DNA from 3 places in the Planococcus sp. BI3 genome. Region 1 is predicted to be linked to each of the others. Evidence: predicted binding sites of a transcription regulator. Region 1 holds the regulator's gene; each other region holds the start of a gene.
What was found. Region 1 encodes CtsR, which represses protease genes until heat stress. Its sites were predicted from a motif close to ATGGTCAATAAAGGTCAAACA; they were not measured.
Positions count from the first base shown of each region.

Region 2: a site for CtsR is predicted at 2,493-2,513, ahead of clpP (ATP-dependent Clp endopeptidase proteolytic subunit ClpP). Genes of this name have one in related genera too.
Region 3: a site for CtsR is predicted at 5,539-5,559, ahead of AC1MEO_RS19095 (ATP-dependent Clp protease ATP-binding subunit). Genes of this name have one in related genera too.

Region 1 covers NZ_CM155266.1:2,562,731-2,570,906, forward strand. Annotated here, with positions in the region: gene AC1MEO_RS12950 (ATP-dependent Clp protease ATP-binding subunit) at 1-1,677, opposite strand, end outside; gene mcsB (protein-arginine kinase McsB) at 1,674-2,765, opposite strand; gene AC1MEO_RS12960 (UvrB/UvrC motif-containing protein) at 2,755-3,288, opposite strand; gene AC1MEO_RS12965 (CtsR family transcriptional regulator) at 3,301-3,771, opposite strand; gene AC1MEO_RS12970 (hypothetical protein) at 3,931-4,176, opposite strand; rRNA gene rrf (5S ribosomal RNA) at 4,316-4,431, opposite strand; rRNA gene AC1MEO_RS12980 (23S ribosomal RNA) at 4,504-7,435, opposite strand; rRNA gene AC1MEO_RS12985 (16S ribosomal RNA) at 7,635-8,176, opposite strand, start outside.
Region 2 covers NZ_CM155266.1:1,391,021-1,399,196, reverse strand. Annotated here, with positions in the region: gene AC1MEO_RS07135 (gluconeogenesis factor YvcK family protein) at 1-466, shown strand, start outside; gene whiA (DNA-binding protein WhiA) at 490-1,440, shown strand; gene AC1MEO_RS07125 (HPr family phosphocarrier protein) at 1,495-1,752, shown strand; gene clpP (ATP-dependent Clp endopeptidase proteolytic subunit ClpP) at 1,803-2,414, opposite strand; tRNA gene AC1MEO_RS07115 (tRNA-Arg) at 2,588-2,659, shown strand; gene AC1MEO_RS07110 (LemA family protein) at 2,937-3,521, shown strand; gene AC1MEO_RS07105 (TPM domain-containing protein) at 3,518-4,291, shown strand; gene AC1MEO_RS07100 (glutaredoxin family protein) at 4,721-4,951, shown strand; gene AC1MEO_RS07095 (sugar-binding transcriptional regulator) at 5,059-6,102, shown strand; partial or broken gene gap (type I glyceraldehyde-3-phosphate dehydrogenase) at 6,103-7,111, shown strand; gene AC1MEO_RS07085 (phosphoglycerate kinase) at 7,222-8,176, shown strand, end outside.
Region 3 covers NZ_CM155266.1:3,884,192-3,892,367, reverse strand. Annotated here, with positions in the region: gene AC1MEO_RS19115 (ABC transporter ATP-binding protein) at 1-197, opposite strand, end outside; gene fabF (beta-ketoacyl-ACP synthase II) at 751-1,986, opposite strand; gene AC1MEO_RS19105 (beta-ketoacyl-ACP synthase III) at 2,014-2,952, opposite strand; gene AC1MEO_RS19100 (DUF2929 family protein) at 3,140-3,325, shown strand; gene AC1MEO_RS19095 (ATP-dependent Clp protease ATP-binding subunit) at 3,376-5,517, opposite strand; gene AC1MEO_RS19090 (metal-sulfur cluster assembly factor) at 5,761-6,069, opposite strand; gene AC1MEO_RS19085 (prolyl oligopeptidase family serine peptidase) at 6,137-6,904, opposite strand; gene AC1MEO_RS19080 (Cof-type HAD-IIB family hydrolase) at 7,065-7,871, shown strand; gene AC1MEO_RS19075 (DegV family protein) at 7,891-8,176, shown strand, end outside.

The DNA.
Region 1 (8,176 bases):
CAGCGCACGCGCCAATTCCGTTTTACCAACACCAGTGGGTCCAAGGAAGATGAACGATCCGATTGGGCGTTTTGGATCTTTCAACCCGGCACGCGCACGGCGAATGGCTTTTGAAATCGATGTGACAGCCTCATTTTGGCCGATAACACGGTTATGAAGAATTGATTCCAAGTTCAACAATTTATCGGATTCTGTTTGTGCCAGTTTCGAAACCGGAATACCGGTCCACATAGAAACTACTTTCGCGATATCTTCCACGGTCACTTCAGACTCTTCTTTTCCTTGCTTTTCTTTCCATTCTTTCTTTGTTTTATCTAATTGGTTCTGCAGCTTTTGTTCAGCATCCCGAAGAGAAGCCGCTTTTTCAAATTCCTGGCTTTGCACTGCTTCGTTTTTCTCAGAACGCGCAGCTTCCAAACGCGCTTCCAACTCTTTCAAATCCGGTGGAGTCGTGTAAGAGCGAAGTCTTACTTTAGATCCTGCTTCATCAATCAAGTCAATCGCTTTATCGGGCAAGAAACGATCCGAAATGTAGCGGTCTGACATTTTAGCTGCTGCTTCAATCGCTTCATCCGTAATTTTCACACGGTGATGCGCTTCATAGCGATCGCGCAGTCCGCGGATAATTTGAATCGACTCGTCTACTGTAGGCTCATCCACTTGGATTGGCTGGAAACGGCGTTCAAGAGCCGCGTCTTTTTCAATATACTTGCGGTACTCATCCAAAGTCGTAGCACCGATACATTGAAGTTCACCGCGGGATAATGAAGGTTTCAGGATATTGGACGCATCAATCGCCCCTTCTGCTCCACCTGCTCCAATTAACGTATGAAGCTCATCGATGAAGAGGATAACATTGCCTGCCTGGCGAATTTCATCCATCACTTTTTTCAGGCGATCTTCGAATTCACCGCGGTATTTCGTTCCGGCAACCACTGTACCCATATCGAGAACCATAACGCGTTTGTCGCGCAAAGTTTCCGGAATTTCATTGTTGACGATTTGTTGTGCCAAACCTTCAGCAATCGCGGTTTTACCGACACCCGGTTCCCCGATTAAAACAGGGTTGTTTTTAGTTCTGCGGCTCAATACTTCAATCACACGCGTAATTTCATCACTACGGCCAATGACCGGATCCAAGCCGCCTTCACGTGCTACCTGAGTCAAATCACGTGCCAAACCATCCAATGTCGGCGTATTTGCCGAAGCATTCGGGCTTGTACCTGTAGATGCCTGCTCATTGTTGCCCAAGAGCTGCAATACTTGCTGGCGCGCTTTATTCAAGCTGACACCGGCATTTCCTAACACACGTGCTGCAACGCCTTCACCTTCACGAATCAATGCCAGCAACAAATGCTCTGTACCAATATAAGAATGGCCCAATTTACGGGACTCATCAACTGACAATTCAATAACTTTTTTCGCTCTTGGTGTGTAATGGACGATCGGACCAACATCTTTTTCACCGACGCCAACAAGTTCTTTAACGCCTTCCTCTATCAATTGTGTATTCACTTCAATCGCTTCAAGAGCTTTAGCGGCAATACCGCCACCTTCGCGAATTAAACCAAGAAGAATATGCTCTGTACCGATTGATTCATGTTTCATACGAATGGCCTCTTCTTGAGCTAACTGAAGAACTTTTTGTGCGCGTTGTGTAAATCGATTAAACATCATGCAAGATCCTCTCCTTCACTATTTATACCTTCTTTATTCAATCGCTCCCGGAACAATTTTGCCCGGGCAAAATCGCGTTCTTTCGGCTGCAGCGGCTTATCAGCATATTGTTGCAGAAATGCCGGCTGCATAAAAATCATCAATTCATTCAAAATCGACATGTCTACATCCTGGATCATTTTTAAATCAATACCCAATCGAACATCTGACAAACAAGTGGCAGCTTCTTCCGTCGTCAGCAGTCTCGAATGGGTAAGAATACCAAGCGAACGATAGACACGATCTTCCAACAGCAGCGGCGAATTCAAAAAAATTGCTTCCCGCGCCTTGCGTTCTTGTTGGATTATCTGTTCTGTCATATTCTCTAAATCCTGAAGAATTTCATATTCGGATTTACCTAGCGTCAATTGATTGGAAATTTGATATACATTTCCCAATGCCTCGCTGCCTTCCCCATAAATTCCGCGAACCACCATACCAAGTCTTGAAATCGCAGGAATAATCCGTTGAATTTGATGCGAGATAGTCAAAGCCGGCAAATGAAGCATAACCGATGCTCTCATTCCTGTACCTACATTTGTTGGGCAGCTGGTTAAGTAACCGTATTTTTCATGAAAAGCATACGACAAATTCTTTTCTAATAACGAATCTAACTCATTGGCTATTTTATAGGCTTTTTGAAGACGGAATCCTGACTGCAGACTTTGAATTCTTAAATGATCCTCTTCATTTACCATAATACTCAGCTCTTCATCTTCAGACAATAAAACAGAACCGGAATGGTGGCTATTAGCAAGATAAGGACTGATTAAATGCTTTTCCACTAATACTTCCTTTTGCAGCTGAGCAAGTTCTTCAATACTAATATGACTGAAAGTATAGTCTAACTCACTGCCTTTATCTATCAATACAGAAGAGATTTCTTTATCCACTTTGAGCGCTTCATCTTCCGTAAAAGAATAAGGGAATTTAAAATCATTCAAATTTCTAGCTAATCGAATTCTTGTACTCATTGCAATATCAACATTTTCGCCACCATTGGCCATCCAGCTGCTTGCTCGAGGTTGGAGAAACCGTTCAACTGCCATCTGCGGCACCCCCCTCAAGCTTGGTACTTAAAACTTTTACTTCATCTCTTAATCTTGCTGCTTCTTCAAAGTGTTCCCCTTGAATTGATACATGCATTTGCTTTCGAAGTTCTTCAATTTCTTTTTTTATTTTTAAGGTAGTGCCGTAGGAAGCTGGTATTTTGCCAGTGTGTTCTGTATTCCCGTTATGGAAACGTTTAAATATTTCATTGAGTTGTGGCGAAAACGTATCGTAGCAAGTAGCGCAGCCAAACTTTCCAAGCTGTAAAAATTTAGCGAAAGTAAAACCACATGAGGCACAAGTCGCCATTTCCTTTCTAACTGGGTTAATGGATGCCTGCGAACTAGGGAACCAATTTGATAATAACTGATGAATAGCTAATGGATCTTGTTCAAAAGCAATATTAATACTATGGTTTTCAGCAGCGCAGATATGACATAAATGAAGCTCTATTATCTGTCCTTGTTGCTGTTGTTTAACTATTACTGATGCAGAACGTTCTCCGCACTGATCGCAAATCATCTTTTCACCCCTTTATGTGTTCGATTGATATTTAATTGTGAAGAGCATCGCTATAAGGATGCGTGCTCGGACTTCATCGCGTGTCGGAAGAGGCAAAAGCAGTGTCGCGCGATCAACAGCACTGAGAATCAGTTTTGCTTCTCGCTTCGAAATAATGTCTTCATCCAACAGTCTGAAAACGATATCCTCTGCCATTACTTGCGTAGCACCGTGCTCCAAACGTTGAATTACTTCTGCAATCACATCTGATTTTTGATGAAGTCTAATTCTTTTAATGCGAATATACCCGCCGCCCCCGCGTTTACTTTCTACCAAGTACCCACGATCAACAGTAAAACGAGTATTAATGACATAGTTTATTTGAGATGGTACGCATTGAAATTTTTCAGCTACTTCACTCCGTTTAATTTCAATATGATCTCTCTCGCTTAATTCGATAACTTGCTTCAAATAACCTTCAATTACATCCGAAATATTCCGCATCGCCTTCACCTCTTCGATACATAATATAGCCAAAGTTGACTTTGACTATATTTGACTTAATTATACACCAAGCTTTTTATAGATATCAAATAGTATGTATCGAAGGTTTTAATCAATTAAAAAAGTCTTAAAGCTAGAATGCTAAAAGACTTTTAAACCTTACTCTTGATCTAGTATTTTTTTCACAAAATCTTTAGCATGACTAGATACTGACCCAGTTTTTTCTTCTAAATATTTAGTCTTCCACTTAATCCCCTCTTGCCAAATTTCCACTACATCCCCCACTGAGACATTATGAGTGAAATCCACTAAAGGAAAGGTATACTGTTCCTCATTTTCTTTAACCGCCTTCAATAATACCGTTCTTTTATCAATAGCTTCTACTTTGTATACACCTGGTTTCATAATTACTCACCTCACTCTTGTTTTCCCATTCCAATACATATTCAATCCTTATTCCCACTCAAAGTTTCATTCTTTTATTTTTCTTTTTTCCTAAACAAAAAAGCCGTTACCGGAATCGGTAACGACTTTCTTTCATATAGACCAGCGACGTCCTACTCTCACAGGGGGAGACCCCCAACTACCATCGGCGCAAAAGAGCTTAACTGCCGTGTTCGGGATGGGAACGGGTGTGGCCTCTTTGCCATCATCACTGGACTATTTGCTTGAGCTTGTTCGCTCAAAACTGGATACACGACATTGATTCCATGCAAGAATCCGTACGGTTGTTTGGTTAAGTCCTCGATCGATTAGTATTCGTCAGCTGCACGTGTCGCCACGCTTCCACCTCGAACCTATCTACCTCATCGTCTTTGAGGGATCTTACTTGCTTGCGCAATGGGAAATCTCATCTTGAGGGGGGCTTCGTGCTTAGATGCTTTCAGCACTTATCCCGGCCACACATAGCTACCCAGCGATGCCCTTGGCAGAACAACTGGTACACCAGCGGTGTGTCCATCCCGGTCCTCTCGTACTAAGGACAGCTCCTCTCAAATTTCCTGCGCCCGCGACGGATAGGGACCGAACTGTCTCACGACGTTCTGAACCCAGCTCGCGTACCGCTTTAATGGGCGAACAGCCCAACCCTTGGGACCGACTACAGCCCCAGGATGCGATGAGCCGACATCGAGGTGCCAAACCTCCCCGTCGATGTGGACTCTTGGGGGAGATAAGCCTGTTATCCCCGGGGTAGCTTTTATCCGTTGAGCGATGGCCCTTCCATGCGGAACCACCGGATCACTAAGCCCGTCTTTCGACCCTGCTCGACCTGTACGTCTCGCAGTCAAGCTCCCTTCTGCCTTTACACTCTGCGAATGATTTCCAACCATTCTGAGGGAACCTTTGGGCGCCTCCGTTACTCTTTAGGAGGCGACCGCCCCAGTCAAACTGCCCGCCTGACACTGTCTCCCACCCCGATCAGGGGTGTGGGTTAGAATTTCAATACAACCAGGGTAGTATCCCACTGACGCCTCCCCCGAAGCTGGCGCTCCGGGCTCAAAGGCTCCTACCTATCCTGTACAAGTTGCACCAAAATTCAATATCAGGCTACAGTAAAGCTCCACGGGGTCTTTCCGTCCTGTCGCGGGTAACCTGCATCTTCACAGGTACTATAATTTCACCGAGTCTCTCGTTGAGACAGTGCCCAGATCGTTACGCCTTTCGTGCGGGTCGGAACTTACCCGACAAGGAATTTCGCTACCTTAGGACCGTTATAGTTACGGCCGCCGTTTACTGGGGCTTCAGTTCGCACCTTCGCTTGCGCTAAGCACTCCCCTTAACCTTCCAGCACCGGGCAGGCGTCAGCCCCTATACGTCACCTTACGGTTTTGCAGAGACCTGTGTTTTTGCTAAACAGTCGCCTGGGCCTATTCACTGCGGCTCTCTCGGGCTATACACCCTACCAGAGCACCCCTTCTCCCGAAGTTACGGGGTCATTTTGCCGAGTTCCTTAACGAGAGTTCACTCGCTCACCTTAGAATTCTCTTCTCGCCTACCTGTGTCGGTTTGCGGTACGGGCACCTCCCGCCTCGCTAGAGGCTTTTCTTGGCAGTGTGAAATCAGGGACTCCGAGGCTAGGCCTCTCGCCATCACAGCTCAACGTATCAGGAATGGGATTTGCCTCATTCCACGCCTCACTGCTTGGACGTGCACAACCAACGGCACGCTCTCCTTATCCTTCTGCGTCCCCCCATTGCTCAAACGGCGGGGAGGTGGTACAGGAATATCAACCTGTTGTCCATCGTCTACGCCTATCGGCCTCGACTTAGGTCCCGACTAACCCTGAGCGGACGAGCCTTCCTCAGGAAACCTTGGGCATTCGGTGGACGGGATTCTCACCCGTCTTTCGTTACTCATACCGGCATTCTCACTTCTAAGCGCTCCACCAGTCCTTGCGGTCTGACTTCAACGCCCTTAGAACGCTCTCCTACCACGGACATCTACGATGTCCATCCACAGCTTCGGTAATCCGTTTAGCCCCGGTACATTTTCGGCGCAGTGTCACTCGACCAGTGAGCTATTACGCACTCTTTAAATGATGGCTGCTTCTAAGCCAACATCCTGGTTGTCTAAGCAACGCCACATCCTTTTCCACTTAACGGATATTTGGGGACCTTAGCTGGTGGTCTGGGCTGTTTCCCTCTTGACTACGGATCTTATCACTCGCAGTCTGACTCCCAAGCATAAATCACTGGCATTCGGAGTTTGTCTGAATTCGGTAACCCGGGATGGGCCCCTAGTCCAAACAGTGCTCTACCTCCAGGATTCTCAATCTTGAGGCTAGCCCTAAAGCTATTTCGGAGAGAACCAGCTATCTCCAGGTTCGATTGGAATTTCTCCGCTACCCACACCTCATCCCCGCACTTTTCAACGTGCGTGGGTTCGGGCCTCCAGTAAGTGTTACCTTACCTTCACCCTGGACATGGGTAGATCACCTGGTTTCGGGTCTACAACTGCATACTCTGGCGCCCTATTCAGACTCGCTTTCGCTGCGGCTCCGCCTTCTCAGCTTAACCTTGCATGCAATCGTAACTCGCCGGTTCATTCTACAAAAGGCACGCCATCACCCATTAACGGGCTTTGACTACTTGTAGGCACACGGTTTCAGGATCTATTTCACTCCCCTTCCGGGGTGCTTTTCACCTTTCCCTCACGGTACTGGTTCACTATCGGTCACTAGGAAGTATTTAGCCTTGGGAGATGGTCCTCCCGGATTCCGACGGAATTTCACGTGTTCCGCCGTACTCAGGATCCACTCTGGAGGGGAAGGGTTTTCGGCTACGGGGCTGTTACCCGCTGCGGCGGACCGTTCCAGGTCGCTTCGCCTAATCCTTCCTTTTGTAACTCCGTATAGAGTGTCCTACAACCCCAAGAGGCAAGCCTCTTGGTTTGGGCTGATCCCGTTTCGCTCGCCGCTACTCAGGGAATCGCATTTGCTTTCTCTTCCTCCAGGTACTTAGATGTTTCAGTTCCCTGGGTCTGCCTTCTCATGTGCTATCAATTCACACATGGATACTGCCCGATTAAAGGCAGCGGGTTCCCCCATTCGGAAATCTCCGGATCACAGCTCACTTACAGCTCCCCGAAGCATATCGGTGTTAGTGCCGTCCTTCTTCGGCTCCTAGTGCCAAGGCATCCACCGTGCGCCCTTTCTAACTTAACCAATGGTCAATTAAAAAGTTGTGGCTCGAAAGCCACGCGTACATGAATTGCTTGCATATATGTTTCAATGTCGTTTTATCCAGTTTTCAAAGAACAAGTGTTGAAAGAATCACAAAAAGGCGTTGCCGCCTGAAGGTGAACCTTCAAAACTGAACGCAAAACGTCAACCCCGGGAAACCCGGTTCCGAATTTATCCTTAGAAAGGAGGTGATCCAGCCGCACCTTCCGATACGGCTACCTTGTTACGACTTCACCCCAATCATCCGTCCCACCTTCGGCGGCTGGCTCCACAAGTGGTTACCTCACCGACTTCGGGTGTTACAAACTCTCGTGGTGTGACGGGCGGTGTGTACAAGGCCCGGGAACGTATTCACCGTGGCATGCTGATCCACGATTACTAGCGATTCCGGCTTCATGCAGGCGAGTTGCAGCCTGCAATCCGAACTGAGAACGGTTTTCTGGGATTGGCTCCCCCTCGCGGGTTGGCAGCCCTTTGTACCGTCCATTGTAGCACGTGTGTAGCCCAGGTCATAAGGGGCATGATGATTTGACGTCATCCCCACCTTCCTCCGGTTTGTCACCGGCAGTCACCTTAGAGTGCCCAACTGAATGCTGGCAACTAAGATCAAGGGTTGCGCTCGTTGCGGGACTTAACCCAACATCTCACGACACGAGCTGACGACAACCATGCACCACCTGTCACCGCTGTCCCCGAAGGGAAAGGCGTATCTCTACACCGGGC
Region 2 (8,176 bases), 1.2 Mb from region 1:
GGCGATTGAAAACGCTGATGTGATCGTTGTGGGGCCAGGTTCCCTTTACACCAGCATCTTACCGAACCTATTGGTGAAGGATATAAAAAAAGCAGTGATTGCCGCGAAGGCGAAGAAAATATACATTTGCAACCTAATGACACAAGCGGGTGAAACCTATAAATATACAGCCTCTGACCATGTAAAGGCACTTTATGATCATGTAGGCGAAAATTTTCTGGACGCCATTCTGCTTGATAGAGTCCAAATGCCGCCGATTGTTGCCGAGCGCTACAAAAAAGAGCTGGCATCACCCGTCGAATATGACGAAGAGCGATTAAAACAGATGGGCCTTGAAGTCTATCGAAAAGATATCGCCAACATCTTTGGTGAAACTGTTCGTCACGAGCCGATGAAAGTGGCAGAATGGTTATTTGAATATGCTGGAGGCCGTGCCAGTGAAGATTCGAAGCAGCTTTATTTTTAGTGCTTTGAAAGGGGGAACAGATTTTGTCTTTTGCATCAGAAACAAAAAAAGAAATGACGCAAATAGAAGTAGACGATTGTTGTGGGAAAGCGGAACTGTCCGCAATGATTCGCATGAATGGTACCCTGTCGTTTTCCAATCGGCAATTGAGCCTGGATATCCAAACTGAAAATGCGGCAATTGCTCGACGCATCTACACATTGTTGAAACGCTTTTATAAAGCTTATCCTGTCGAATTGCTCGTCAGAAAAAAGATGCGTTTAAAAAAGAACAATGTTTATATTTGCAGAATCCGCGAAGGGGCCAAGCATATTCTTGAGGACCTGAAAATTTTGACGGAAGGCTTTCAATTCCAGCATCAGATCGTCAAGTCGCTGATTGAGAAGAATTGCTGTAAACGCTCTTATTTACGGGGGGCCTTTTTGGCAGGTGGATCTGTCAACAATCCAGAAACATCATCCTACCATTTGGAAATCTACTCTCTTTATAGAGATCATGCTGATTCTCTGGTTGATTTGATGAACGAATTTCATTTGAACAGCAAAATGATCGAACGCAAAAAAGGCTTTGTGACTTACCTGAAAGAAGCCGAAAAAATTTCGGACTTCTTGAGCATTACTGGCGCTCATTCGGCTTTATTGAAATTTGAAGATGTCCGAATTATTCGGGACATGCGCAACAGCGTTAACCGTCTCGTGAATTGTGAGACGGCCAACTTGAACAAAACCATTGATGCTGCGTTGCGGCAAGTCGAAAATATCCGTTTTATTGACGGAGCAATCGGAATCGATCAATTGCCCGAAAGATTGCGTGAAATTGCCCGACTTCGGGTAGAGTATCAAGACGTGACTCTTAAAGAGTTGGGAGAAATGGTCTCGGGTGGTTCAGTCAGCAAGTCAGGCGTTAACCACCGGTTGCGGAAAATCGATGAGATTGCAGCGTCATTGAGAAATGGAGAAATGATCGGCCGCTAATTGCCGGCTGTTCTTTCATATATAAGAGAGTGAAGTTTTCGGAGGAGGATATGTATGGTTGAAAAACAGGTGAAAGTATTATTGAAAACAGGTCTTCAAGCAAGACAGGCAGCTTTATTTGTTCAGGAAGCGAATCGGTACACTGCAGATGTCTATTTAGAAAAAGACAATAAAAAAGTAAATGCCAAAAGCATCATGGGAATCATGAGCTTGGCCATCAGCAAAGGGACAGAGGTCAAAATCTCTGCAGATGGGTTAGATGAAGAAAAAGCGGTACATGCCTTGTCGGAGATCATTGAGCAGGAAGTGTAATAACCGTTAGCCATAAAAAAACTCACAGCCATGGGCTGTGAGTTTTTGTTTTAGATATCTTTTTTATGATCTTCAGGCAACTTGCTGCGTGTGATGACTTGGTCAATCAAGCCGTATTCAAGCGCGCGTTCGGCTGTCATGAAGTTATCGCGGTCTGTATCTTTGGAAATGACATCCATAGGCTGGCCAGTGCGTTCAGAAAGGATCTGGTTCAATTTCTCGCGAAGGTGCAGAATGCGTTTCGCAGCGATTTCAATTTCAGTCGCTTGTCCTTGAGCACCGCCAAGAGGTTGGTGAATCATGACTTCAGCATTTGGAAGCGCCAGGCGTTTGCCTTTTGTTCCTGCTGCAAGTAAGAAAGCGCCCATTGAAGCGGCCATACCGATGCAGATGGTCTGAACATCCGGGCGGATAAACTGCATCGTGTCATAAATTGCCATACCGGCCGTGATGCTGCCGCCTGGGCTGTTGATGTAGATTGAAATATCTTTATCCGGATCTTCTGCTTCAAGAAACAGGAGCTGCGCTACAATTGAATTCGCAACATTATCATCAATGCCGCTGCCCAGCATGATTACACGGTCTTTCAACAAACGTGAGTAGATATCATAGGCACGTTCGCCTCGGCTAGTTTGTTCGATTACTGTAGGAATTAAGTTCATAGAATAGTTCCTCCTCAATTAAGTTGTTTGCAAACAATGCTGAAAAGTCCTCTCAGCTGTACTATTATCATACACATGTTGGTCAATGAAGGTCAAATCTAACGAATTAAAAAAATAGACTTGCTTAAGTTAAAGTATTTTTGTATAATAGAAAGGTCGCTAACAGCGGAAACGCCCTCGTAGTGTAATGGATAACACGTAAGATTCCGATTCTTGAGATGGGGGTTCGATCCCCTCCGAGGGCATAACAAAACAGCACGGCCCATTTTGCCTTTATGGCAGGATGGGCCGTTTTTTTATGGGGAATTTTCTTCTTCAAACCGATTGATGGAAAGAGCTTTGGAGAAATCATTCCAGGAGCAGGATTCTTCAATCTGCTCCATATTCATCAACATCTCTAATTAAAGGGGCAGGATCACTCAGTGAATGCCACTTCCATTATATACTTCAATAAGAAACGTTTAAAAGAACCGTCGGAAAGGGAAATGACTAGTAGTACATACTAATGAAGAGGTGGAGCCTTTGAAAAAATTATTGATTCCCATTATTATTGTAGTCGCACTTATAGCCATTGTTGCAGCAATCCTTGTGCCAAGCTATAACGGCTTTGTACAGCTTGAAGAAGATGTCAATCAGTCTTATGCCCAAATTGAAAATCAATTGCAGCGCAGACTTGATTTGATTCCCAACTTGGTGGAAACGGTGAAAGGCTTTGCTGATCAGGAACAAAGTGTCATTGACAGTGTAACGGAAGCCCGTTCCAATTTGGCCGGTGCTGAAGGTGTCAGTGAGCAAGCTGAAGCAGATGCCGAGCTGAGCGGTGCATTGAGCCGTTTGCTGGTGGTGGTGGAAAACTATCCGGAAATTCGTTCCAGTGAAAATTTCCAGCAGCTGTCGGATGAGCTGGCAGGGACAGAAAATCGGATTGCAGTAGCCAGACAGGATTATAATGGAACAGTTTCGGAATTTAATCGTAAAGCCAGAAGCTTTCCTGGAAACATGATTGCAGGAGTTTTTGGCTTTGATGAGAAAGAGTATTTTGAAGCAGATCCGGACGCCTCTGAAGCACCGGAAGTCGATTTTGGAACTGATGAGGACGAACAATGAAACGCAAAATAGCGCTCTTATGCTTCTTGCTGCTGATGGTCAGCGGGCGTGGCTGGGCAGCTGACTTTCCGGAATTGACGAATGATCTTTACATTCAGGATGAGGTTGGTATTTTGTCGGAGCAGCAAAAAGAAGAGCTGCGGCAATTGGGCCGCGGGCTGGAAGACGCCACGACTGCTCAAATAATGGTGCTGGTGATCCCGACACTGGAAGGCGAGCCGATTGAAAGCTATGCGAATGAAGCGTTCCGCCATTACGGCGTCGGCTCAGAAGAGGAAAACAACGGCATCCTGGTGGTGTTGTCGCTCGATGAACCGGATAACCGGGAAATCTACGTGGAAATTGGCTACGGACTGGAAGGGGCATTGCCGGATGGGAAAGTCGGCAGGATTTTGGATGAATACGCCATTCCTTACTTAAGCCAGGGCAATTACAGCGAAGGCGTCATCAATTTATATGAAGTTCTGTATCAGGAAGTTGCTGCCGAATATCAATGGAACGGTGAACCAGTGGAACCACAGGCAGCTGATCCCGCGCAACAGGAAGAAGGGCTTCCGCCATTCATGACCATCCTGATTGTATCCGCTATCCTCATCCTTATTACGGGAGGCGGAGGCGGCAAAGGCGGTGGCCGTGCGAGACGCAGGGGCGGAAGAGGCGTTTACATGGGTCCTGGGAGCTTTGGCGGTGGATTTGGCGGAGGCGGTGGCGGTTTCCGCGGAGGTGGCGGGGGCATGTCTGGCGGAGGCGGTGCAGGCCGAGGTTTCTAAAAGGATAAGAGAGTAGAGCTGAAGAGGGGCTTGCGCTTTTCTTTGTCCAGCTCCAGCGCCCAGCTCTTCGGGATGTAAGCCACTCCGGCTGTGCGACTGAAGAGATGTCGCTTCGCCAGATCGTCTTACCCCTGTCAGAGCTAGATGGGCGCTTGCGCTTTTCTGTGTCCAGACTCCAGCGCCCAGCTCTTCGGGATGTAAGCCACTCCGGCTGTGCGACTGAAGAGATGTCGCTTCGCCAGATCGTCTTACACCTGTCAGAGCTAGATGGGCGCTTGCGCTTTTCTGTGTCCAGACTCCAGCGCCCAGCTCTTCGGGTCATAAGCCAACCCATCTGAGTGGCAAAGGACGCCACTCTGCTGGTCTGTCTTATGCCTGTCAGAGCTCAACAGGCACTTCCGCTCTTCTATAATAGAAAGAAGGTATACGATGTTTACTTTATACACACGTTCGAACTGTCCGCTTTGCGACGAAGCCAAATTGATGATCGGACTCATCAATGAAGACTTTCCGCTGTCTTATCGGGAAGTTGATATCGAAAGCGATGATGCATTACACGAGAAATATATGCTGATGATCCCGGTATTGGAAAAAGACGAGGAAGTATTGCTATATGGGAATATCGGTTACGTCGAATTGTTGGAAGCGTTAGAAATTTAACGCTTCTTTTTATTTGCTTTTAAATGAGGGATTAGGTAGAATGATTTTAGTGGGACACAAAATTATTCACTGGGACAAAAAACGTCCAGCTAGAACGGAGTGAAAGTATGGATGCATTATCTGACGCTCAGCAAAAACTGATGCCGGAAATGTCCGAACTCCTGAAAAAACGTTACCAGATTTTACAGACAATCAGTTTGGAACAACCCATCGGCAGGCGAACCTTAAGTGAAGTTGCCGGTGCACCAGAGCGTGAGATTAGAAAAGAAACCGATCTGCTTCGCAATCAGCAGCTGATTGAAATGAAAACAGCCGGTATGACGGTAACTTCGCAAGGACTGGAAGTGCTGGAAAAACTGAAGGTTTTCGTGCGTGAAATATCTGGATTGACTGATATGGAAATACAATTGCAAACAATCTTAGGAATCTCAAAAGTGGTGATCCTGCCGCAGGACAGTGATGAGATTCCAGCAGTGAAATCCCATATCGGCAAAGAAGCTGCCCGTCTTTTGGAAGTACTATTTATCCGTTATAAGAAAATAGCGGTAACTGGCGGCAGTACGATGGCAGCCATCTCCAAAGAGTTATCAATCGCTAAAGCTGATCGGGCGCTTCAATTTATTGCAGCCCGCGGTGGACTGGGAGAAGATGTGCTTCATCAAGCCAACACGATTGCAGCGGCATTTGCCGAAAAAACAGGCGGTTCATTTAAGACCCTTTACTTGCCTGATCACTTAAGTGCTGAAGCTTTTGCGATGATGATGAAAGAGCCGGTGATCAAGGAAATGATGGACTTGTACGATCAGACTGATGTGGTAGTCCATGGCATAGGCAATGCGGAAGAGATGGCGGTCCGCCGGCACTCTTCCCTGGAAGAAGTGGAAAAGATACGTTCGGGTGGAGCGGTCAGTGAGGCTTTCGGCTATTATTTCGATAAAGACGGAAAAATTGTTTATCGCATCCGCACAGCGGGCATTCAATTGGAGCAAGTGCGAAAAGCTGCAGCTATCTTGGCAGTTGCCGGTGGAGGTTCTAAAGCAAGAGCGATTTTGTCTTATTTCAAGAATGCGCCAAACCCGACAGTGTTGGTCACAGACGAAGGCGCCGCACGAAAGATTATTGAACTAACTAAAAAATTGGAGGAATTATAAATGACTTTAAAATTAGCAATTAACGGATTTGGACGTATTGGACGCATCGTATTTCGTGAAGCTTTAACAAATGATAACGTGGAAGTAGTTGCGGTCAACGACTTGACTGATGCTGACATGCTTGCACACCTTTTGAAATACGATTCAATCCACGGAATATTGGACGCTGAAGTTTCTGCTTCAGGAAACAGCATTATCGTAAACGGCAGAGAAATCAAAGTTTATTCTGAAAAAGATCCATCTGCTCTTCCTTGGGGAGAAATTGGTGTGGATATCGTAATCGAATCTACTGGCCATTTCACTGATACTGAATCAGCTTCAAAACACATCGAAGCAGGCGCTAAAAAAAGTTATCGTTTCAGCTCCAGGCAAAAACGGCATGAAAACACTTGTAATGGGTGTTAACCATGAAACGTATAACCCAGAAGAGCATCATGTTGTGTCAAACGCATCATGTACGACAAACGGCCTTGCTGGAATGTCGAAAGTATTGAATGACCGTTTTGGCATCAAGCACGCGATGATGACTACGATCCATTCTTACACGAATGACCAGATCCTATTGGATTCTCCACATAAGGACTTCCGCCGCGCACGTGCTGCTGCAGAATCCATGATTCCGACAACTACTGGCGCTGCTACTGCAGTTGCAAAAGTATTGCCTGAATTGGAAGGCAAAATTGACGGAATGGCTATCCGCGTTCCAACACCAAACGTTTCATTGATCGACTTGGTTGCGCATCTTGAAAAAGACGTAACTGTTGAAGATGTCAACAATGCGTTGAAAGAAGCGTCTGAAAATGAATTGAAAGGTTACCTTGACTACAGCGAACTTCCACTGGTTTCAAGAGATTATAACGGCAACACAGCTTCATCTACAATCGATGGCCTATCAACAATGGTAATTGGAGATAACATGGTCAAAGTACTTGCTTGGTACGACAACGAATCCGGTTATTCAGGACGTTGTATCGACCTTGCGCTTCACATGCACAAAACGGGATTGTAATCCCAAAATCATAGCTTAATTACCAATGAACCTCTATAATAAAAGAGGGTAAAAGGGGCGGGGACATACCCCGCTCCTTATTTTTTTGAATACAAATAGGAGGTATTTTCATGCAGCAGAAAATGACCATGAAAGATTTGGATTTAAAAGGAAAACGTGTATTTTGCCGTGTCGATTTCAACGTACCGATGGCTGATGGAAAAGTAGCGGATGATACAAGAATCCGTGCAGCTGTTCCAACGATAGAGTACTTGATCGAACAAGGCGCTAAAGTTATTTTGGCAAGCCACATGGGCCGCCCGAATGGCCAGATAAATGAAGACTTGAGACTCGCTGCTACAGGTGTCCGGTTAGGTGAATTGTTACATAAAGAAGTGAAGAGCCTAGATGAATCGATTGGCGAGAAAGTTGAACAGGAAATTTCAGCCATGCAGGAAGGCGAAATCATCCTGCTTGAAAACGTCCGCTTCCATCCGGGTGAAGAAAAGAACGATGAAGAGCTCGCAAAAGCATTTGCGAATCTGGCGGATGTCTTCGTCAACGATGCATTCGGTGCAGCTCACCGGGCACATGCTTCAACAGCCGGCATTGCCAAGCATTTGACGGCCGTATCAGGATTATTGCTGGAAAAAGAGCTTGATGTTTTAGGCAAAGCCTTGTCTGAACCGGAACGCCCTTTTACGGCAATTATCGGTGGCGCTAAAGTAAAAGATAAAATCGGCGTGATTGATCATCTATTGGACAAAGTCGACAATTTATTGATTGGCGGAGGACTTTCGTATACCTTTATCAAAGCGCAGGGCTATGAAATTGGAAACTCCCTTGTGGAAGAAGATAAATTAGAACTGGCTAACTCGTTCATCGAAAAAGCAAAACAAAAAGGCGTAAAACTTTACTTGCCGATTGATGCCACAGTGGCCAGTGAATTTTCAAAAGATGCTGACACGAAAAGCGTCAACATCAAAGAAATTCCTTCCGAGTGGATGGGATTGGATATCGGTCCTGAAACAGCCGCAATGTATGCAGACGTCATCAAGGATTCGAAATTGATCATCTGGAATGGAC
Region 3 (8,176 bases), 1.3 Mb from region 1:
CCCTCAATTTTAGCTCTTGTATGAAGTCCCATGATCGAAAATGCAAATGCACTTTTCCCGGAACCTGATTCGCCGACAATCGCCAGTACCTCATTTTTTCTTACTGTTAATGAAACATCATCGACAGCAGCGTAATAATCGTCCTTAATTCTAAAAGATGTTTTTAAATTTTTGATATCCAACAAAACATCATTCACGTTTATCCTCCTCAAAATGAAGCTGTTCTAAGATTTCTTCTGGTTGCAGCTGACATTTCGCCACTCCAAATTTTCAACATTCTGACTTATCAATCCAAAAAAATTTAAAAGTTGACGACCAGTTCTCTCCAAAAAATTACAGTCACCTTTAATTTTTTTAGACAATAGTTCTACTATTAATTTTATTACAATAAAATTACAAAGACAATATTATTTTTAATTTTCCGAATAATCGTCTTATTAAATCTCGTTTTTTACCTGTCCAAACCTTGATGAATCAACTTATTTCAGCTCTTCAATTTCTTTGTAATGAATGTTTATTTTATGAAGGCTAGAGGTAGTAAATACTATTCATATAAATTGTATCTATAACCTAAATTATTAAACAGTATGGCCTCTATCTATTTACAATACCATAATAGATTTAACAATCGGAAATTTTTTTCAATTTTTATAAGTTTTTAGGTGTATTTCCTCTTAGTTTACATTTAAAAGCAATAAAAAATGACAATCTGCGGGATAAATCGCAGATTGCCATTTCATTTAGGGTATTTTAAGCTTTCTTGAATACAAGTGAAGCGTTATGTCCGCCAAAGCCCAGTGAATTGCTCATCGCAAAATTGAAATCCGCTTTGCGTGCTACGTTAGGGACATAGTCCAAATCACATTGCTCATCAGGTGTTTCGTAATTAGTTGTTGGAGGCATGATGCCTTCTTGCAAGGCCAAAGCTGTGAAAATAGCTTCGACCCCACCAGCAGCGCCAAGTAAATGGCCCGTCATGGATTTTGTCGAACTCATGCCTAATTTGTAGGCATGTTCGCCGAATACGGTTTTTACAGCCATTGTTTCGTATAAGTCGTTATACGGTGTGCTTGTTCCATGGGCATTGATATAACCGACTTCCGTCGTTTCAACACCTGCATCTGCCAAAGCTTGCACCATAGCACGTGCTGCGCCTTCTCCACCTTCAGCAGGAGCTGTAATATGATGGGCGTCGCCCGTTGAACCGTAACCGACAACCTCCGCATACATTTTAGCACCACGTGCTTTTGCATGCTCATATTCTTCAAGGATGACGATTCCTGCCCCTTCACCGATAACAAAACCATCACGATTTTTATCGAACGGACGGGAAGCTGTAGCTGCATCCGGGTTTGTCGTCAATGCCGTGTTCGCTGTAAATCCAGCTACAGACAATTGCGTGATCGGTGCTTCAGCTCCGCCGGAAATCATGACATCTGCATCTCCACGCTGAATGACTTTAAAAGCGTCGCCGATTGAGTTTGTGCCTGAAGCACAAGCAGTCACTGAACATGAGTTGATGGCTTTGGCGCCAAAGTAAATCGATACTTGGCCTGATGCCATATCCGGAATGATCATCGGGATCAAGAACGGGCTGATGCGTCGGACACCTCTTGTATTCAGTACGTTCATCTGATTTTCGATGGTCTCCATGCCGCCAATACCCGAACCGATCCATACTCCCGTCCGCAACCCTGTTTTTTCATCCAGTTCAAGAGCAGCATCTTTCATTGCCATGATGGAAGCAGCCAACGCATAATGCGTAAAGCGATCCATTTTCCGGGCATCTTTCTTTTCGATATAATCTTCTATTGAAAAGTCATTTACTTCTGCTGCAATTTTTGCTGAATACAGGTCCGCATCCAACCGGGTTAAAGGACCGACACCGGATTTGCCGTTTTTCACAGCTTCCCATGTCGTTTCAATATTATTGCCCAAAGGCGTTACAGCACCAATTCCTGTAATAACTACACGGCGATTTTCCATTCTATCTTCTTCCTTTCGCATACCTAATTATTTACCCCACTTCATAGCGATTGCGCCCCAAGTAAGGCCGCCGCCAAAACCGACCATGACGATGACATCATCGTCTTTGACACGGCCTTCTTCGATATCTTCGACCAAAGAAATCGGGATTGACGCTGCTGAAGTGTTGCCATACTTCTGAATCGTTTTCGACATTTTTTCAACTGGAAGACCCAAGCGTTCTCTGGATGCCTCCATAATGCGGATATTTGCTTGATGCGGAATCAGAAAATCAACATCTTCTTTTTGTAATCCCGCTTTTTCGATTACGTTCACTGCTGATTCACCCATTTGGCGTACCGCGAATTTAAAGACTTCACGGCCGTTCATCTGCAGATGATCTTCCTCGTCCTGGAAGAGGTGTTTGCCTCCAGTTCCATCAGCTCCGAGTTCAAAGGATAGGATTCCCCGGCCTTCTGAAACTTTTCCTAGGACTGCCGCTCCGGCGCCATCACCAAAAAGCACAGCGGTGTTGCGGTCTTCCCAGTTGGTGATCTTCGATAATTTTTCAACACCAACAACCAGTACATATTTATAAACATCAGAATCGATGAATTGTTTTGCAGTAATGACTCCGTACATAAATCCTGCACATGCAGCTGAGATATCCATGGCAGCAGCATTGACAGCGCCAATCTCCTGTTGAATTACGCAGGACATTGATGGGAATGGTTGGTCGGGCGTAACTGTCGCCACTAAGATCAAACCGATTTCAGCTGGATCAATGCCGGCATCTTCAATGGCTCTTTGTGCAGCTTCGCGCGCCAAGTCAGAAGTGTCCTGATCGTCTTTTGCAATACGGCGTTCTTCTATCCCCGTCATTGTCCGGATCCATTCATCACTTGTATCCATCCGTTGCTCCAACTGAAAATTCGTCAATTTATCTTCTGGCAAACATCTGCCTATACCGATTATTCCAGTACTCATCATGTATCCCTCATTTCAATTATCATCATATATTAGTACCTGGTGTTAATAATACGTCATCTACTGTGTTATTTCAACTAACTGACATATTTCCGACAAAAAATCTTCATTCTCAGGAATCTTTCTTTCTGTCTGTGAATGCTTATGCTATGATTAACCTAGATATTCTATGTAGAGGTGAAACCAGATGCAGTATATTGGAACTTTTTTATGGTCATTCTTTTTGATTTCATTGCTTAATTATGTTGTAAGTGCAGTACAGAACGTACCTTTCGATTTCATGATCGGCGTTTACATTTCAGTCGGGGTTACTATTCTGATCTTCGTCATGGCAGCTATTATCCCTGAAGGACCGACTCCTGAAAAGCATTAATAAGAAAAAGAAGCGCAGACCGGAACTCCGGCCTGCGCTTCTTTTTTGGTTTATGCTTCTTTTTTGTTGATGACGATTTGCTTGTTGTCATCCATGGTCAATTCCAATTCTGTATTGGCGACAATTCCGCCTTTGATCAATTCGCGGGCAATATTCGTTTCGATATTGCGTTGAATAAACCGTTTCAATGGACGTGCCCCAAACACCGGATCCGTTCCCGCTTCTACAATATGGTTGATGACTGAATCATCCACAGTCAATTTGATGTGCTGTTGGCTGATGCGTGCTGCCAGTTCAGCAATCATTTTCTTGGCAATGCCGTAGAAGTGGACATTATTGAGCGCATGGAAAATGACGATATCGTCGATGCGGTTCAATAGCTCAGGTTTGAAATGTCTGCGCAGCTCGCTCATGACAATGTCTTCGATGTCATGTTCATTGCTCGTATCACTGATTTGGGCTGATCCAATATTGGAGGTCATGATCACTACTGTATTCGAGAAGTTGACCAATCGCCCCTGGCTGTCGGTGATGCGGCCGTCGTCGAGGATCTGCAGCAGGATATTGGCGACATCCGGATGCGCTTTTTCAATCTCATCAAGCAACACGACAGAATATGGATTGCGGCGCACCGCTTCTGTCAGCTGTCCGCCTTCTTCGTAGCCGATATAGCCTGGTGGTGCTCCGACCAAACGGGATACACTATGTTTTTCCATGTACTCGGACATGTCAATCCGGATGAAATGATCTTCCGAATCAAACAAATTGGCTGCCAATGACTTGGCCAATTCGGTTTTACCGACGCCTGTCGGACCAAGGAAAATGAACGACCCAATGGGCTTTCTTTCATCTTTGATTCCTGCACGTGCTCTCCAAACTGCTTCAGTGACCAGTTCAACAGCTCGATCCTGGCCGATTACCCGTTCTTTCAAAGTCTCGCCTAAACGCAGCAGCTTCTCCCGCTCGCCTTCCACCAGTTTGGTTACCGGAATGCCCGTCCATCTGGCGACAATTCCCGCAATTTCTTCTTCTGTTACTTCTTCACGCAGCAAACGTTCAGCCCCGTCTTTTTCCAGATCTGCTTCGAGCGCCATCAATTCTTTTTCAAGTTCAGGAATTTTGCCATGCTGCAAAACTGCTGCAGCATTCAAGTCATAGCGGTTTTCTGCGTCTTCCAGCTGTCTTCGGAATTGATCCAATTGTTCCCGTTTTTCCTGGATTTTTTTCAAGGATTCTTTTTCTTCTGTCCACTGATTTTTCATATCAGCCGAAGAGTCGCGCAACTCTGTGATTTCTTTGCGCAAGGTCTCCAGTCTGGTTTTACTTGCCAAGTCTGTTTCTTTCATCAGCGCCTGCTCTTCAATTTCAAGCTGCATGAGGCGGCGTGTCACTTCATCAAGCTCCTGCGGCATCGAATCGATTTCCGTCCGGATCATCGCACAGGCTTCATCGATCAAATCGATGGCTTTGTCCGGCAAGAAACGCTCCGTGATATAACGGTCTGACATCGCAGCCGCTGCTACAATCGCGCGGTCATGAATGCGGACAGCGTGGTGCAATTCAAAGCGTTCCTTTAATCCGCGCAGAATGGAAACCGTATCTTCCACTGACGGCTCACGGACCATGACCTGTTGGAAACGGCGTTCCAGGGCTGCATCTTTTTCAATATGCATCCGATACTCGTCCAATGTGGTCGCTCCGATACAGTATAATTCCCCCCGTGCGAGCATCGGCTTCAGCATATTTCCAGCGTCCATGGCGCCTTCCGTTTTACCCGCTCCAACGATGGTATGAATCTCATCAATGAACAGGATGATCTGACCTTCACTGTCTTTGACTTGCTTCAAGACGCTTTTTAAGCGTTCTTCGAATTCCCCCCGGTACTTGGCTCCGGCAATCAATGCACTCATGTCGAGTTCATAAATGGTCCGGTTTTTCAACCCTTCCGGAACATCGTTGCGGACGATGCGCTGTGCCAGCCCTTCGACAATCGCAGTTTTACCGACACCAGGCTCTCCGATCAACACCGGATTGTTTTTCGTTTTCCGGGATAGGATCCGGATAACGTTGCGGATTTCCTGATCTCTTCCGATCACGGGATCCATTTTCCCTGATTGCGCCTGTTCCACCATATTCCGGCCGAACTGTTCTAATGGAGATTTTTGATCTGTGTTATTTGGGGATTGAACCATAAAAAATCACACCTTTCAATTAATTTGACTATCTTTGACTAATTAGATTATAGTCAATTTTTCAGGAATATGCAATTATTAAGGCTGTGAATTTAGTATATTTAAGAATCTGTTTTGGGGTTAAAGAAATCGTTCCAGCGACCCCTTTATCATCATTAGCCGAACACCTCCATCCATGGATAAATCGGGAGAATTGAAAAAGCCTTTCCGGAATAAATTCCGGAAAGGCTTTTGGTGTATCTTTTATCGGACGCCAAGCGCCATTTTTGCGTAACGAGACATATGTTCTTTGCTCCATACTGGTGTCCAAACGATTTTAACATCGACTTCTTCCACTTCAGGCAACTCATACAAAGAATTTTTAACCATTTCCACGATTTGAGGTCCCATTGGACAACCCATTGATGTCAAAGTCATGGTAACCACTGCAAAACCGTCTTCTGTAACCGTCACATCATAGACAAGTCCCAAGTTAACAATATCGACTCCCAGTTCCGGATCGACTACTGTTTCCAAGGCACCCATCATGCTTTCTTTCATGTCTTGATCCATTCAAAATCCCTCCCTCTACTATTAGTACCATCTTAACAAACTTTCTCAGAAAATGAAATCCACAAGCTTAGTGGGCCAAATGCTCAGCCAGCCAGTCAGTGGCTTCGAGCATGCCGCTTCGGCTTACTGCATGCCCTGCTTCCCGCTCACGCTTAAAAACAATTTTTTCAGGGACAGCTTCATATTGTTTTTTCAACTCTTTAAAGAGGCGGTACGTCGGTTCAAACGGTACCGTCACATCCTGTTCGCCATGCCAGAAATAAATGGGCCGTGCATTGAAGTTTTCCAGATGGTGGCTGCTGTCAAAAATAGCTAAAGTAGCCAGCATCTTTTCACGTTCTTCAGCGCTTATCGGCAATTGGAAGCCTCTCGATTCGTATTGAGCCATCTGAGCTTGAGCCAATTCCACGTAATTCCCTGCGCCCATCATGACTGCTGCTGCTTTGATCCACGGATAGACTGTCAATGCTCCCATAGTTGTAATGGCCCCCATGGACGTGCCGCCTATTCCTGGCTCTCCAACCACCAGACCCTGCTTATGTATTTCTTTATGCAGAAACGCCAATTCCTCAATTGATGTCAGCACGATTTCCCAAAATCGCAAGCTTATTTGAACTTCATCCAATCCTTCACTTCGTTCCCCATGAAGATGCGCATCCGGCAAAATCACCCGAAGCCCTTTTTCAGCCAATTGATAGGCGTAATGCAGATTATGCTCTTTTGCACTCATATGGCCATGAAAAAAAATAACCGTCGGCAATGCCTTCTCCACATCCTGATCCGGAGTTATATGAAGCAAAGGGATATGCCCCCATATTTGTCTTTGGACTCTCATTTACAATCACTTCCTTCATCAGTAATCGTACCAATCTTCCAGATATCCAGCAAACACCAATTCCTGTCCTGTAAAAGTCTTTTGATTTCCTCAAGATTTTTTGACGAAACCCTTGCATTATCGCTACACTAGTAATATATAGAAAGGAGTCGGTTATTTTATGAAACAACATTTAATTGTCCTTGATTTGGATGGAACCCTATTAACCGACCAGAAAGTCATTTCACCTAAAACGAAACTGACTTTAAATAAAGCGCTTGAAGCAGGACACCAGGTGATGATCGCCACCGGCCGCCCCTATCGCTCAAGTGAAACCTATTACAAGGAATTAGGATTGACCACACCCATCGTCAACTTTAATGGAGCGTTCGTCCATCATCCCCAAAACCAACAGTGGGGGATGCACCATACACCAATCGGATTGGATGTTGTCCATGAAGTGGTGGAGTCGATGCACGATTATGATTTCCATAATATTGTGGCTGAGGTACTGGACGATGTCTATGTCCATCACCATGATGAAAAACTGATGGATATTTTCCGGTTCGGCGACCCTACCATCACGACAGGCGATTTGCGCAATTACCTGAAAACAGACCCCACGTCTATTTTAATCCATGCGCCTTATGAGCGGGTACAAGAAATCCATGACCATCTCTCCTCTGTGCACGCCGAAGTGATTGACCACCGCCGTTGGGGAGCTCCCTGGCATGTTATCGAAATCGTTAAAAGTGGCATGAGCAAAGCTGTCGGGTTGGACCGCGTCTCCAAATCACTCGGAATCTCACGGGAAAACATCATTGCGTTCGGAGATGAAGACAATGATCTTGAGATGATTGATTTTGCGGGAGTCGGCGTAGCGATGGGCAACGCCATCAGCCCTTTGAAATCCATTGCCAATGAAATCACCTTAACTAATAATGACGACGGCATTGCTGAACTGCTGATTGACCGATTGAAACTGTAAATTAAGAAAGGGGATCACTATGAGATTATTCGCTGACAGCGCATCTGACCTGCCAAAAGATTTTTTTGAAAATGAAAACGTCATTTTATTTCCACTTCGTGTTCATATTGGAGATCAGGATTACGAAGACATACGAGGTATTCAATCCATTAAAGTATTTGATGCGATTCGTGCAGGCAACCACCCAAAAACATCCCAGGTTTCACCAGAGGAAATGCTGAGTGCTTTTGAGCAATTGGCTAAAGATGGCGACGAAGGTTACTATATCGCCTTCTCTTCCGAACTTTCCGGCACCTATAGTACAG